4 regions of the Mesorhizobium sp. CCNWLY176 genome follow, and region 1 is predicted to be linked to each of the others. Evidence: riboswitches for the same ligand, from Rfam matches in the RefSeq annotation. Region 1 holds a riboswitch; each other region holds the start of a gene.
The links. A riboswitch is a leader RNA that binds a small molecule or an ion and turns the genes downstream of it on or off. The one in region 1 is predicted to bind cobalamin.
Positions count from the first base shown of each region.

Region 2: linked by a shared signal. The riboswitch ahead of WBQ96_RS07430 (CbtB domain-containing protein) and the one ahead of WBQ96_RS20275 (class I SAM-dependent methyltransferase) in region 1 are both predicted to bind cobalamin.
Region 3: linked by a shared signal. The riboswitch ahead of WBQ96_RS16795 (aromatic ring-hydroxylating oxygenase subunit alpha) and the one ahead of WBQ96_RS20275 (class I SAM-dependent methyltransferase) in region 1 are both predicted to bind cobalamin.
Region 4: linked by a shared signal. The riboswitch ahead of WBQ96_RS07255 (DUF1636 family protein) and the one ahead of WBQ96_RS20275 (class I SAM-dependent methyltransferase) in region 1 are both predicted to bind cobalamin.

Region 1 is NZ_JBBBDZ010000013.1:8,918-12,706, forward strand. Features, by position in the region: gene WBQ96_RS20270 (ABC transporter substrate-binding protein) at 1-1,057, opposite strand, end outside; gene WBQ96_RS20275 (class I SAM-dependent methyltransferase) at 1,086-1,895, opposite strand; cobalamin riboswitch at 1,992-2,184, opposite strand; gene WBQ96_RS20280 (LysR family transcriptional regulator) at 2,991-3,789, opposite strand, start outside.
Region 2 is NZ_JBBBDZ010000003.1:376,032-379,820, forward strand. Features, by position in the region: gene WBQ96_RS07420 (MFS transporter) at 1-1,163, shown strand, start outside; gene WBQ96_RS07425 (aromatic ring-hydroxylating oxygenase subunit alpha) at 1,132-2,331, opposite strand; cobalamin riboswitch at 2,474-2,667, shown strand; gene WBQ96_RS07430 (CbtB domain-containing protein) at 2,705-2,884, shown strand; gene WBQ96_RS07435 (CbtA family protein) at 2,900-3,661, shown strand; gene cobU (bifunctional adenosylcobinamide kinase/adenosylcobinamide-phosphate guanylyltransferase) at 3,654-3,789, shown strand, end outside.
Region 3 is NZ_JBBBDZ010000009.1:173,211-176,999, reverse strand. Features, by position in the region: gene WBQ96_RS16800 (hybrid-cluster NAD(P)-dependent oxidoreductase) at 1-101, opposite strand, end outside; gene WBQ96_RS16795 (aromatic ring-hydroxylating oxygenase subunit alpha) at 127-1,374, opposite strand; cobalamin riboswitch at 1,499-1,706, opposite strand; gene metH (methionine synthase) at 1,782-3,789, opposite strand, start outside.
Region 4 is NZ_JBBBDZ010000003.1:342,591-346,379, forward strand. Features, by position in the region: gene cobN (cobaltochelatase subunit CobN) at 1-357, opposite strand, end outside; gene cobW (cobalamin biosynthesis protein CobW) at 374-1,411, opposite strand; gene WBQ96_RS07255 (DUF1636 family protein) at 1,408-1,842, opposite strand; cobalamin riboswitch at 1,873-2,078, opposite strand; gene WBQ96_RS07260 (winged helix-turn-helix domain-containing protein) at 2,108-3,307, opposite strand; gene WBQ96_RS07265 (NADH-quinone oxidoreductase subunit A) at 3,654-3,789, shown strand, end outside.

The DNA.
Region 1 (3,789 bases):
CGCCATCTTTCGAGCGGATGCCGTCCGGCCCCTTCACCCAGCCTGCATCGTCCAGCAGGGCCTCGGCGGCGGCCACGTCATAGTCATAGCGAGGGAGGTCGTCGAAGTGCCAGTCCGGCATCACGGGCGGGAAGAGCTGCGTCGCCGCGAGATCGGCATTGCGCATGATGGTCTTTGCTATGGCCGTCCGGTCGATCGCGAGGCTCAAGGCGCGGCGTGTGCGAACGTCGGAGAACTGTGGTTTGCCGCAGTCGGGGTAGAGAGCATGTACGCGGGGATTGATGACTTCATGCACTTGCATGGTACCGGAACTGGCGATCCGCGAGACGCTGGGTGTCGGGATGTTCATGATCACGTCCGCATCGCCCGCGAGCGCCATGTTGGCGCGGGTCTCGCCATTTGCGACGGCCTCGAATTCGGCCCGCTCCACAACGGGTTTCTCGCCCCAATAGCCGTCATGACGCACCAGCGACAAGCGCCGTGGCAACTCGATGGCATCGACCTTGAATGGTCCCGTCGAGATTACCTGGGCGACCTGACCGTCCGGGCCGAACGCGGCCGGAGCGTAGACGCTGATTGCGTAGTCGCAGAGATATGCCGGCAGCGGTCCGAAAGGCTTTTCGAGATGGAATACGACCTCTTTCCCCTCGGCCGTGATCGACGCGATGTGGACTGCCGACAAGCGCCTTGCCTGAGGAAGGAGTGCCTCCATCGAGGCCTTGACTGCCTCGGCGGTGACCGGGGTGCCATCATGGAAGACGACGCCCTCCCGCAACACGAAACGCCATTCTTTGGCATCGTCGGAGGCGGTCCAACTCGCGGCAAGGCAGGGCACGACGCTGCCGTCGGGCTGAAGCGCAGTCAATCCTTCGACGATGCTTGCGCGGTTGAGGACGAAGCCGCTCTCGGCGGGTTGAATGCTCTTGAACTCCCAAGGCTGGATCGCGCGAATGCTCTTCGGTGCGTTTTCCTGTGCTTCAAGCCAACGCGGCGCGGCAAGAAGGGCGGCAAGCGTGCCGCTGCCAAGCAAGACTGTTCTGCGGGAAATATCGGTCATGAAATCCTCTGGATGTGTTCAATGGGGCTCAGGTTTCGGATGGGCGACGTGCAGTCATGATGAAGGACCGGCCGAGCGACTGCAGAAGGCCAAGACGGTCGCGCCACAGCCGGCTGCACGAAGCTGGGACGCCAGGACCCCCTGGAGCGGACTGTGTGTGAACGTCGGTGAAGCCGGCGTCGCGCAGCATCCCGGTAAGTCGGTCTGGGAGCAGTCCTTCCCGGAAATAGAGCTGATCCTGGATCAGGCGGTGCGCGACCGCGTCATAGAGGACTGCGCGCGGTGAGATGCGGTCCCATATCTTTGCGACCCGAGCCGCTACCTTCGCGACAAGTGCCTGGTGCTGCCAGTTGCCGTCGATGATCACGAGGTGCCCGCCGGGTTTCAGGACACGCAGCCAGTCGCGGAACGCGTCTTCTGGAGCCAGCAGGGTCCAGATGAGATGCCTGCAGACGACCGCGTCATAGCGCCCGTCCGGAAGCATCGCGTTCTCGGCATCGCCGAGATAGAACCTGACATCATTGCCATGCTTCCTGCTGGCTCGCTCAATCATCGCCTCGGAAAGATCGAGACCTTCCACCTCGCAACCAAGCGCCCGCAGCACGCGTGTGAATTCGCCGGTCCCGCTCGCCAGCTCCAGAACGCGGCCGCCGCCGATACCCTCGGCGCTGTCGCCGATCAACCGTTTCCAGGTCGCCAGTTCGCGCTTGGAATGGATCCCGTGGGCGGGAGATTGATCGAACGTTTCCGAGCGACGCGACCAGTATTCGCGAATCTGCTCCTTCACATCGAAGTTCGAGCGCACGTGCGTCGTGTGGAGATATGGAACGTCGTGCATGGCGGACCCGGCCGAGCCTTTTACGAGCGGGGTGCGCCTGGGACCGCTTCGCCGTGGGAGGCCAAGCCGAAGCCTCCGAGACACCCCGCCCGGCGACAGTCCATGGTTTCGATGGCAGGTTTCCTGGCTCGCGGAGAATGCCTGACGCCTTCCCGGGATCACCCAGTGGCATATGTCAGGCTCATACCGCTTACAGTTGCGGGGGCAGCCGCGGCTTTGGACGATACCGTCCACACCGCATTCCCTTTTAACCTCTCGCAAGAGAGGCACCATCAAAGAATGGGTTAGCCAAAGCATCGTCGATACACAAGATATAGGGCTGAAGATTCTGTCGAACGCTGCCTGAAATCGAGTTGCTAATCATGAGCAACAAAGTGGCAGCTGTTCGAATGAACCTGGGAGATCGCTAAAAGGCAGTTTTACGGTAGAAGCTGTTCGACAGCGACCAGTTTGGTGCCGACCCCCAAGCTGCCGGGCGGCGACGCGCCCCGCTCAAGACGCTGATTGGCCGCCGCCTAAACGGCTAGGAGGGGTCGCTTCCTGCCATATTGGCCCTTCACGCGAAGCGAGACCTAATGAATTGTTCGAACTCGGGACTAGGCCTTACCGTGTGAGTCGCGATGTAATGGCGACAGCCTTCCGGCCAATGCCATCCTTCTAACTCGTACTCGACGCTGCCGTTTTTTCAACCGCATAAGCGGCACTGAGAAAATCCGTGAAATGTCATCCTTTCCGCCAGGGCTTCAGTTCGATCGAGCGCTGCGAGGAAAGATGACAGTCCACTCCATGCCGGATTGCAAGCCGGCCAAGGCAGTTCCGATACTTTATCGACGCTCTGCCGCCAAAACCCCTCCCGCCTTGTTTGGTTCCCCAAAAATTTTCCTCCTGCATAGAAGCAGAACGCGCGGCCGAAGTGCGGTTGATAGTGGAGCGCTTTCGCCTACGGTTTGAGATAGTTAACCTTTGCTACTTGCTGCTCCAGTCGAATGCTGCAGCGACGGCAGATTTACATGTGAACCGGGGTGAGACCTAGCGTAGATCACTGTAGAAACTTTTCGCCGTCGATATCGGTGATTTTGAGAGGATGGGCGGCAGTCATCCACCGCCGCCCATCGTCACGGACATGAAGGCGCGGAAGGTGGCGCCGGCAGGGCCGATGGGCCGGTTGCGCGACCATGCCAGGCCGACATCCATGCTGGGGATCGGCTCGACGAGGCCGCGAACCTCGATCCGCTGTCCCTCGAGCGACCATGGCCTGTAAACCATGTCTGACAGCACGGTAACGCCTATTCCCGCAGCCACAAGGGAGCGCACGGCCTCCACCGAACTTGTCGTCAGAACGGTTTTGGGTGTGAGGCCTGCGTTGTCCCAATAGCGAGACGCGGTCTTGCGTGCTTCGTCGACGGTCAGCATGATGTAGTCCTCGGCCGCGACATCGGCGAGGGTAATGTCCTTTCGGCCGAGCAGGTGATGATCGGCTGAAAGCCACAGCCGGCGGTTTGAGCGCATCAGCACTTCCTGGACGAGGTCGTCGGTATGCGCCAGGTTGGAGACCAGCATGACCGCCATGTCGATCTCCCCCCGCAGCAAGCCCTGCTCGAGCTCCTCTCTCGGAAGCTCGAGCAGCTCGACGTCGATTTGCGGATAGGTTTTGCGAAAACGCGCATAGTGCCGCGACATGTAGTAGCCGACGACCGTATAGGTCATGCCCAGGCGGAGCTTGCCGGACAGCCCGCTCTTTTCACGCAGCGGGCTCCGCACCGCGGCGGCGACCGCGCCGGTTATGACCCGCGCATGTTCCAGAAATCGCGACCCCTCCATAGTCAGTCTGACGCCGGTGTGGGTGCGTTCAAAAAGCTTTACCGCCAGGTCCGCCTCCAGCCCCTTGATGGCG
Region 2 (3,789 bases), on a different contig from region 1:
CCGTAAAGCCGGCGGGCGCGGGCACCTTTGCCACGCTTTATGCGCTGGAATCCTTTGCGCGTGCCTCGATCGCCAGCGTCGTTCCGATCCAGGCCTACGAACTCCTGCAGAACAAGCAGACCGTCTCTCTGCTCTACACGCTCGTTGCATTCATCGGCCTTTCGGCAACGCTGTTCATGCCGATGCTGATCGATCGGTTCTCGCGGCGTTGGATCTACACGACCGGCGTTGCGCTGCTCGCCGTCGGTTCGCTGCTGTTCATGACGCATTCGCTGCCCGGCCAGATGTTCGGGATGCTGGCCCGCGTCATGGGGGCGAGCGCGCTGGCGATCACGCTCAACCTCTACATCATGGACCATATCCGCAAGACCGACATCATGCAGGCCGAATCGCTGCGCATGGCGGCATCGATGATCGCCTGGACAGGCGGGCCGACGCTGGGTGTCTTCCTTTATACGCGCTACGGTATCTTCGTGACGCAGGGCGTGGTGGTTGCTTTCGCGACCGCGCTGCTGATCACTTTCTGGTACTTCCGCCTCGGCGACAACGCCATGATCCGACCGGGCAAGACGCGACCGGCCAATCCGCTGAAGAATATCGGCCGCTTCGTCGCCCAGCCACGGCTGCGGCTGGCCTGGGTGATAGCCTTCGGCCGCTCGTGCTTCTGGACGACGTTCTTCGTCTATGGGCCGATCCTGATGGTGGTGACGGGGCAGGGCGAGTTGGCCGGCGGCCTTCTGGTTTCGGCAGGCAACGCCCTTCTGTTCGCGGCCATCTACTGGGGCAAGGCAGGCCGGCGCTTCGGCGCGCGGAACATCATGGCGTTTGCCTTCTTCGGCATGAGCACGGCGCTGTTGCTGGCGGGGCTTGGCGGCGAGCGACTGCCGCTGGCGACGGGCGTCTTCCTGCTTTTCGGCGCACTGTTTGCGGTGGCGCTCGATGCGCTCGGCTCCACGGCCTTCATGCGCGCGGTGCGCATTCATGAGCGGCCGCAGATGACTGCCGTCTATCGCACCTATCTCGACCTGTCGGAGCTTTTGCCGCCGCTGGTCTATTCGGTGGTGCTTGCCTTCTTCGGGCTCGGCGCGGTGTTCGTCACGCTCGGCGTCTTCACGACAGTCTGCGGCTTGATCACCTGGCGCTATCTGCCGAAGTCGATGTGAGCGCCTGCGCGTGCTGGCCGCGCACCCATTGGTGGAAGCGCTGAAGCTCATATTCCTCCGGCATCAGCACGCCGGTCTCGTGGCGCAGCGAATGCAGGCCCTTCTGGTTGATCTCGCAGATGGCCGCGTCCTCTTCCAGAACCTGGATGCCGAACTTGACGATGTTTTCGAGGTCGGTCCCGCCTGAACTCAGCGCCTCCGGCAGAAACAGCCATTCGGCGACAAGCTCCGTCTGTTCCGGCCCCAACGGCACCAGCTGCACGGTGCGGACATAATCGACATGGCCGACGACGAACATCGACGGCAGATGCGCGGCATAGGTCTGGCCGGCAGCGCGCTCGGCCTCTGTCAGGTCTGGAAAAGCCGGGCCATGAACGCGCCCGTCCTCAGACCACGTCTCGGCACCGGCGCGCAGGCCGCCCGAATATTCGGGCGCATCATTGTCGGCATGAAGCGCCCAATCCGGGTCGTCGTGACGCGCCATCAGGCCGCGGCCATAGATCGGCACGAGATGCGACAGGGATTTATGGACGCCCGGGCAATGCAGGCACTCGTTGAAGTTTTCCCAAAAAATTTTCCAGTTGCAGTTCATAACCTTGCGAAAGGCGTGCCCGGTGACGAGGTCTTCCAGCGGCCAGTTGGTCAGGTCGGCGGAGCCGGCATCGAAAACATCTGCAGCCGAGCCCTGTGCATCTTCAGCCAGGTTGACGAAGACGAAACCACGCCAGACCGACAGCGCCACCGGATAGAGCGGGTAGTCGGCCTTGTTGAAGCCTTCGGGCAACGATTTCGACGGCACGCGCACGAGGTCGCCGCGCAGCGAATAGGACCACGCATGATAGGGGCAGGTGAGCAGCCGGGTCTTCAGTCTGCCTTCGCCTTCGCGGCAAAGCTGCGAGCCGCGATGGCGACATGTGTTGTGGAAAGCGCGCAGCACGCCGGTCTCGTCGCGAATGATCAGGATTTCCTGCGTGCCGAGTTTGAAGACGCGATAGGCTAGCGGTTGGTCTAGATCGGCCACACGGCAGGCCATGATCCAGTTTCGATACCAGATCGCGTCGAGATCGCGCTGGTATTCGGCGTCGCTCCAATAGGCGCGGGACGGAAGCGTCACCTCCGCCATTCGAAGGCCGTTATAGGCGTTGCCTTCCGCCGTGCCCGCCGTCATGGCGCGATCCCTCCAGACCGGAGCAGCGGATACCTGTGCGAAATAATTGTCAATTGCGGCGGTTATCGTCGCTAGCGCGTTTGCGACTTTTCCGGCGTGCAAAGGGCGGGAAATTGGTTTGCCGGGCGGCGGGTTTGTCCTTATAGTCGCCGCTGTCGTCGGTTCCGTGAGGAATCAATAGGGAATGCGGTGCGGGCAAAATCTGCCCAAAGCCGCGGCTGCCCCCGCAACTGTACGCGGCGAGCTCTCCCCAGATGCCACTGAGAGTTTTCTCGGGAAGGCGGGGAAGGGCGTCGACCCGCAAGCCAGGAGACCTGCCGACGACGTCGGAAACTCTAGGTGCCCTCGGGTGGAGGGTGAAAGGAATTTGGAAATGAACACGGTTTCTTCGTCGCTCGGCGCAACGGCAGGCTCAGTCACGCGCTCGATGCAGTTGGCAATGGCCGGTCTGCTCGGCCTCTTCGTTATCGGCTTCGTCGGCTTCTCGCATATGGAAGTCGTCCATAATGCCGGCCACGACTATCGCCACTCGATGGCGTTTCCCTGCCACTAACGAAGGACCGCTCCCATGACATTGTTTCGTAACGTCGTGTTCATCGCGGCGATCGCAGGGCTATTGTCCGGCATCGTCATGACGGCCATGCAGACCTATGCGACCGTTCCGCTGATCCTCAAGGCGGAAACCTTCGAGAATGCCGAGGGTGGCCACGAGCATGCCGCGCCGGCAACCAATAGTGCACAAACTGCCGCTCCGGCGGCTGAGGCCGCAGCACCCGCGCATGAGCATGAGGAAGAAGGTTGGGCGCCGGCGGACGGTTTTGAGCGCTTTGCCTTCACGGCACTCGCCAATATCGTCACCGGTATCGGCTTCGCGCTGGTTCTGGTCGCCGTTTCGGAACTCGCCGGCGGCATCGCCAACTGGCGCCAGGGCATTTTCTGGGGCTTTGCCGGCTTTGCCGTATTCACGCTGGCACCGGGCCTCGGCCTGCCGCCGGAACTGCCTGCCATGCCTGCGGCCGATCTTGCCGCCCGTCAGGTCTGGTGGATCGGCACGGTGGTTGCCACAGCTGCCGGCCTTGGCCTGATCGCCTTCCGCTCGTCGCTGGTGTTTTCGCTGATCGGCGTTGCGCTGATGGTCGCGCCGCACCTTCTGGGCGCGCCGCAGCCGGCAAGCCACGAATCGCCGATCCCGCCGGATCTGCATCATCAGTTCGTCGTCGCCGTAACCGTGACGAACCTGATCTTCTGGGTCGTTCTGGGTGCTGCCGTAGGCGTCATTCGCGGACGTTTCACCGGAACGGCGACAAGCCTGCGCGACAGCTTTGCCTGACGCCACTTCGCTAACCTTCCTGCTCGGCGGTGCGCGCTCCGGCAAGAGCGCGCATGCCGAGCGGTTGGCCACCGCATTCCCTGCGCCCTGGACCTATATCGCCACGGCGCAGGCCTTTGATGACGAGA
Region 3 (3,789 bases), on a different contig from region 1:
TCCGATGCCTCGTCGATCACGCCGATGCATTCCAGCACCTGCAGCCGGTCGTTCCACGGCACCATCTCGTCCAGATGCCGATAAAGGGAAAGTTCCGTCATCGCGTTCATCCGTCTGCTTCCCGCCTTAAGCCACGCTTCTCAGCGCCGGCTTTTCGCCGTCCGTCAGGCGCGGTTCGATGAAGTTGCAGTACCATTCGACGAACTGCATCACGCCGCCCTCATGCTCTTCCGAATAGGGACCGGGCTCATAGGCCGGCGATTTGATGCCGAAGGCGTTCTCCTCGACGATCCGGCGGTCCTGGTCGTTGGTTTCGGTCCAGACATGGGTGAGTTCGGCGAGGTCGTAGTCGACGCCTTCGACCGCATCCTTGTGGACCAGCCATTTGGTGGTGACGGCCGTCTCTGTCGCCGAGATGGGTAGCACGCGGAAGGTAACGGCGTGGTCGCCGAGCACGTGGTTCCATGTGGTCGGGTAGTGATAGAGCAGCAGCGCGCCGATCTTGTCGGCAGTGACTATATCGGACAGGTTCTTCTTCACCGCCCGCTTGCCAGACATCGTGTAGCTGACGGCATCGCGCAGCAGCGGCGCACGCGTGGCGCGGTACTGGCCACCGGCATCGATACGGAATTTGCTCGGCAGGCCGACAGCCTCGCACTTCGCCCAATGGGCAAGCATTTCGGGGTCGCTCTCGGCGCCGTTGACGCCGGTGACGGTCGGGGCTTCCGGGAAGGTCTTGCACAGTTCGGGATGGTTCGCCGCGCAGTGATAGCACTCGCGGTTGTTTTCCCAGACCAGCTTCCAGTTGCCCTTCTCGACGATGGTGCTCTCAAAAGCGACCTTTGCGTCGCGCAGGCGGTGCGGCAGGAGATAGGGCTCGACCAGCGCCCGCATCGGCGCAAAGTCCGCCGGCTCCTTGGCGAGGCAGATGAAGATATAGCCGCCAACGCTTTCGCAGGCGACAGGCTTCAGCCCGAACTGGTTCTTGTCGAAGCCTTCGGCCATCTGGCGCGCAAACAGCAGGCGGCCGTCGAGCTCGTAGGTCCACTGGTGATAGGGGCAGACGAGCTTGGCTGTCGTGCCCTTTTCCGCGGTGCAGACGCGCGAGCCGCGATGGCGGCAGGAATTGTGGAAGGCGCGGATGTCGCCCTTCTGGTCGCGCACGACCAGCACGGGATAATCGCCGATCTGCGCGGTGATGTAGCTGCCGGGCTTCGGCAGTTCGCAATCATGGCCGAGGAACAGCCAGTCGCGGTACCAGATCAGGTCGAGATCCAGCTTGAAATAGTCCGGATCGATATAGAAAGCCTGCTCGAGGCTGAAGCCCTCGCGGCGGTTGCGTAACTGCCGCAGCATCTCATTGCGCGCATCCATGTCCTGTCCTCGCTATCCAAGGACTGAACTGGTGGTGATTTCAGGGGAGAACGATTGCACGGCAACGCCCGCTGGAGCCTGTCCGCGCAAAAATCCGCCGCTTGATCGCCCACCGCGATCAGTCGAATTTACAACACTCAAGGCTGGTTTCCGGGCTCTGGAGCGGTCCTGCAGGACCCGTCACGAACACCTTCCCAAGCCATTTGCGGCCCAGTGGTCTCCCATCGCGACATTCTCCACCACCGTTGCGGGGGCAGCGCCGGCATTGAACCGGCTTCCCAATTCTCCGGTCCGCCCTCAAGCGAACCAGCACCTCAAGTGCCCCGATATAATCACCGAATCCGCGCGCGCGGCGATACGAAAGCGACATGGCCCAAGCGCAAAGGCGACAGCGGAAAAATCCGCCGCTATTCCGCCGCCTCGGCATGCGGGACCGGCACGTAATTAAGGATCGGCCCGAGCCAGCGCTCGACATCGATCACCGCCATATCCTTGCGGGCTGCATAATCCTCGACCTGATCGCGCTCGACCTTGGCGACGCCGAAATAGTAGCTTTCGGGGTGCGAGAGGTACATGCCCGAGACGGACGAGCCGGGCCACATGGCCATGCTTTCGGTCAGGCTGACGCCCGAATTGCGCTCGGCATCCAGCAGTCTGAATAGCGTCACCTTCTCGGTGTGGTCGGGCTGGGCGGGATAGCCGGGCGCAGGACGGATGCCCTGATACGGCTCGCCGATCAACTCGTCCGGCGCGAGGGCCTCATTCGGCGCATAGCCCCAGAATTCCTTGCGAACCTTCTCGTGCATGCGCTCGGCAAAGGCTTCGGCGAAGCGGTCTGCCAGCGCCTTGACGAGGATCGAGTTGTAATCGTCATTGGCGCGTTCGAAACGCTCGGCGATCGCGACTTCCTCGATCCCGGCCGTAACCACGAAGCCGCCGATATAGTCCGGCTTGCCGCTGTCCGCGGGTGCGACGAAATCCGACAGCGCGACGTTCGGGCGGCCGTCGCGCTTGGCTAGTTGCTGGCGCAGCGTGAAGAAGGTAGCGAGTTCCTGCCCCCTGCCCTCGTCCGTGTAGAGCCGGACATCGTCGCCGACGGCATTGGCCGGCCAGAAGCCGATGACGCCTTTCGGCGCGAACCATTTTTCGGCGATGATCTTCTTCAGCATCGCCTGCGCATCCTCAAACAGCTGGCGCGCGGCCGGTCCCTGCTTTTCATCCTCGAGGATTTTCGGATAGCGGCCCTTCAGCTCCCAGGTCTGGAAGAAGGGCGTCCAGTCGATGTAGCGCGCGAGTTCGGCAAGGTCCCAGCTCTCGAAGGTGCGCGTTCCGAGGAAGGACGGCTTTGGCGGCTGGTAGGCCGTCCAGTCGATCCTGTGGGCGTTGGCGCGCGCCTTGGCCAGCGGCAGGCGCTGCTTGTCGGCCTCGGAGCGGGCGTGGGCGTCCGCGACCTTCCGGTATTCGGCACGCACATTGTCGACATAGCCGGGCTTGGCCGAGGCCGACAGCAGGCTGGAAACCACGCCGACGGCGCGGCTGGCGTCGGTGACATAGACGGTCTGGCCGCGCTTGTAGCGCGGGTGGATTTTCACCGCGGTGTGCACGCGGCTGGTCGTCGCGCCGCCGATGAGCAGGGGCACGCTGAAACCCTCGCGCTCCATCTCGGCAGCGACATGCACCATCTCGTCGAGCGAGGGCGTAATCAGCCCGGACAGGCCGATGATATCGGCCTTCTCGTCCCTAGCCGTCTGCAGGATCTTCGCCGCCGGCACCATGACGCCGAGATCGATGATCTCGTAATTGTTGCAGGCCAGCACGACGCCGACGATGTTCTTGCCGATGTCGTGGACATCGCCCTTCACCGTCGCCATCACGATCTTGCCGGCGCTTTCGCGGCCGCTGGAAGTAATGCCATTCTTGGCGTTGGCGGTCTTCTCGGCTTCCATATGCGGCAGCAGACCGGCAACCGCCTGCTTCATGACACGGGCCGACTTGACCACCTGCGGCAGGAACATCTTGCCCGCGCCGAACAGATCGCCAACGACATTCATGCCGGCCATCAGCGGGCCTTCAATGACGTGCAGCGGCCGCTCGGCCTTCAGCCTCGCCTCGTCGGTGTCAGCGTCGATGAATTCGGTGATGCCATTGACCAGTGCGTGGCTGATACGCTGCTCGACCGGCCATTCGCGCCAGGCAAGATCGCGCTCCTTGGCCTCCTTGCCGGCCGTGCCCTTGTAGCGCTCGGCAAGCTCCAGCAGCCGCTCGGTGCCATCATCGCGGCGGTTGAGAACGACATCTTCGCAGGCTTCGCGCAGCTCCGGGTCGATCGATTCATAGACGGCGAGCTGGCCGGCATTGACGATGCCCATATCCATGCCGACCTGAATGGCGTGGTAGAGGAACACGGCGTGCATG
Region 4 (3,789 bases), on a different contig from region 1:
GTGGCTCTCGCCGGGCAGGAGCGCCAGATGGATGTTCTTCTCGCGGCACATTGCGGCCAGCCGGTCGCAGCCATAGCGCCACCAGTCGTAGCCGCCAAGAATGCGCACCAGGATGATCTTGGCGCGGCTGGCGGTGTGGTCGATCCACAGATCGACCGACATCGGGTGGCGCAGGTCGCGAAGTGCGGCCAATCGCATCGACGGCAGCGTTTCGGCTTCCTGTTTCCACGCCGCCGCCAGCCCGGCCAGGTCGCTGTCGGTGAAGGACAGCGCCACAATATCCGCCGGCTGCTGCCGCAGATCGACCGGCTCGACCAGATCGTCGAGCGAGGCGGATGTCGTGGTCAGTATGTGCATGGCGGCACGCCGTGGGTCAGCTAACCAGTATGCGCTCGATCGTGTCGCGATTCAGCCCCTTCAGGCCGATGACGACAAGACGCGAACGACGGTCGTCGGCCGCCGTCCAGGCGCGGTCGTAATAGTGGTTGACACGCGGACCGACGGCCTGAACCAGAAGCCGCATCGGCTTGCCGCCGACATCGACGAAACCCTTCACGCGCAGCACGTTTTCTTGTTCGGCAGCCGTCGCCACGCGCTTGGCCAGCGCGTCGGGATCGGAGATTGCGGGAAGCTCGATGATGAAGGAGTCAAAATCGTCGTGCTCATGATCGAGTTCGCCGTCGTGATGGGTCTTGCGGTTTTCGATGTCGTCCTCGACGGCCAAACCGAGGCCGAGCAGCACCGACGGATCGACCTTGCCCTGCGCGGTCGGGACGATTTTCACGGCGCGCGACAGATGCTCGCTGATGATGGCGTTGGCGCGGGCGCTGCCGGCTGCGTCGAGCAGATCGCTCTTGGAGAGAATAATGAGATCCGCGCAGGCGACCTGATCCTCGAACACTTCCTCGACCGGATCGTCATGATCGAGCGAATCGTCTTCCTGGCGCTGCGCCTGCAGCGCGTCGAGGTCGGATGCGACCTTGCCTGCGGCCAGTGCCGGGCCATCCACCACGGCGACGACGCCGTCCACCGTCACGCGGCTCTTCACGCTCGGCCACTGGAAGGCCTGCACCAGCGGCTTGGGCAGCGCGAGGCCGGAGGTCTCGATGATGATATGATCGACCTTCGGCTCCAGCGCCAGGATCTGGTCAAGCGCCGGCACGAAATCGTCGGCGACGGTGCAACAGAGGCAGCCATTGGCCAGTTCGACGATGTTTTCCTCCGGGCAGGCATCGACGCCGCAGCCTTTCAGGATCTCGCCGTCGATGCCGATATCGCCAAATTCGTTGACGATAAGGGCCAGCCGGCGGCCGTTGGCGTTTTCCAGGATATGGCGGATCAGCGTGGTCTTGCCGGCGCCGAGAAAGCCGGTGACGACGGTGCAGGGGACGCGGGTGGCGGAGGCAGTCATGAATTGTCCTTCAGGAAATCGAGGGGAGGGATGCGCGCGACGAGGCCGCGCTTGAGGCTGTCGGGGCGGCCGCGCCAAGGCAGGATGCCGTCGGTCGAGGTCGCGAAAAGCTTTGCGCCGGTGATCAGGTCGGGCCCGCTTTCGGTCGTCAGGTCGCCGAAGACGTAGCTCCAGGAGCCGTCGCGCAGAAGGGCAGCGCTCAGGCGGCGCTTGCAGTTGCCGAGGCATTCGACCTGTTTGACGGGGATGTTTTCAGCTTCGGCGGCGCGAATCGCGCCTTGTGCCAGATACTCGCCGGCGCGGGGCCGCGCGTCGGAGCCGTTTTCGTCGCGGCAGGACGAACAGACGAGAATCGTTACGCCGGGCGCGCCCAAATCATGGGCGTCCTCGGCCAGCTCAGTTTGATTGCCGTTGGCTTTCACCAGAATCATGCTCCTTGCCCGGGACACCCGCCAGGCGGTCGGATTTTTCGTCTGACGGCAGGTCTCCTGGCTCGCGGGTCGTTGCTTCATGCCGCCTTCCCGGGAAAAATCCCAGTGGCTGTCGGCCTTCGGCTATCCGCTTACAGTTGCGGGGACAGCTGCGGACTTGGGCTCATTGGCCCGGCACCGCATTCCCTCTTAGCCCCTCCCTTTGCGGAGAGGGGACCGTCGCGGGCGAATTTAGGCGGTGGTGCCTTGCGCTGTCAACGCGTGGTTACGACGCGATTATGTCGGCCAACGCCGGTGCGAGGTCTCCCGCCGGAGAAATCTCGATGCGATCGAGTTCGAGCCAGGACATCATCAGGCGCAGTTCTTCGATGAGGGCGGCTGCCGTGTGGTCCGGTGCGCCCGGTTCGGCATAGGCGGCCAGCACGCGCAGGACGCCTGCCGGGCGATCGGCCTTTACGTCGATGCGTGCGACAATCGTGTCGCCGAGCAGGAAAGGCAGGACGTAGTAGCCATATTGCCGCTTTTCGGCCGGCGTGTAGATCTCGATGCGGTAGCGGAAGTTGAACAGGCGTTCCGTGCGGGCGCGTTCCCAGACCAGTGGGTCGAAGGGGGCGAGGAGGGCGCGGGCCTCGACCTTGCGTGGAATGCGCGCGCCTGCGTGTAGCCAGGCCTGATGGGTCCAGCCCTTAACTTTAACAGGCAGAAGCTCGCCCGATTCAACCAGTTCCTCGATGCGGCCCCTCATGTCGGCGGGCGAGAGGCGGAAATAGTCGCGCAGGTCGCTGTAGGTGGCGATGCCAAGCGCGCGGGCCGAAATGCGCAGCAAGTCGCGATGCGCGTCGGGAGCCGAAGGAACCGGGGCATTATATATGGAGGCGGGCAAAACACGCTCGGGCAGGTCATAAAGACGCTCGAAGCCACGGCGCGAAGATGTTGTGATCCGGCCGGCCCAGAACAGCCATTCGAAGGCGTGTTTCTCGTCGCTCCAGCCCCACCAGCCGCCGGAACCCTTGGCGCCATCGATGTCGGAAGCCGCGATCGGGCCGCGGTTACTGACTTCCTGATAAATCTCGTTGATCAGGCCTTCGTTCTGCCGCGCCCATTTTGCCAGCCCGGTGTACATTTCCTCGTGCTGGCCGGCGCGTTCCATGCGCCAGCGCATGAGGGGATAGGTTTCGACCGGCAGGAACGACGCTTCATGCGCCCAGTATTCAAAGAGCGCACGTTTTCGTGATGTGGCAGCGTTGTCGAGTAACGCGCGGGGGTAGGGGCCAAGCCGCGAAAACAGCGGCATGTAATGCGCCCGCACCACCGCACTGACGGAATCGATCTGCAATAAACCAATGCGCGAAAGCACCTTGTTGAGATGTCGCCGGTCGATGGCGCCCGTCGGTCGCGGATCGGCAAAGCCCTGCGCGGCAAGCGCTATGCGCCGCGCCATGGAAAGCGGGATCGTTCCCTTCATTCTTCGATGGCCCGGGTGTTCATCATCAAGGTCTCTCCGCATCAGCCGGAATCGAAATGTGGACTTCAGCCTAGCAGGACTGCGACGGGAATTGTGTCAGGATAAAAAGTGGAGTAAAAAGGTAAGGAAATCAAATGCGCCTTGTGCAACGCAAATCGCTGGAAAGCGATTGGCGCAGCCGTGCTTTCGCCAAGGTTTGACTTGCTTCCCCCGATTGCCTGCGCTAACCCTCGCCGCGTTGCAGCATAGTGTCTTGCCGCGGCCTTCATAGGCAATCTGTCGCGGTATGGCGGTTCGACTCAATGCTATAATTCAGGCCGATCGGCCACCAACGGAAAGTCGGAGCATGAGCGCGCTCTTAAGTTCATATCTTCCCATCGTCATTTTCATCGGCGTGGCCCTCGTGGTCGGGCTGGCGTTGATTGCAGCGCCCTTCCTTGTGGCCTATCGCAATCCGGACCCGGAAAAGCTGTCGGCCTATG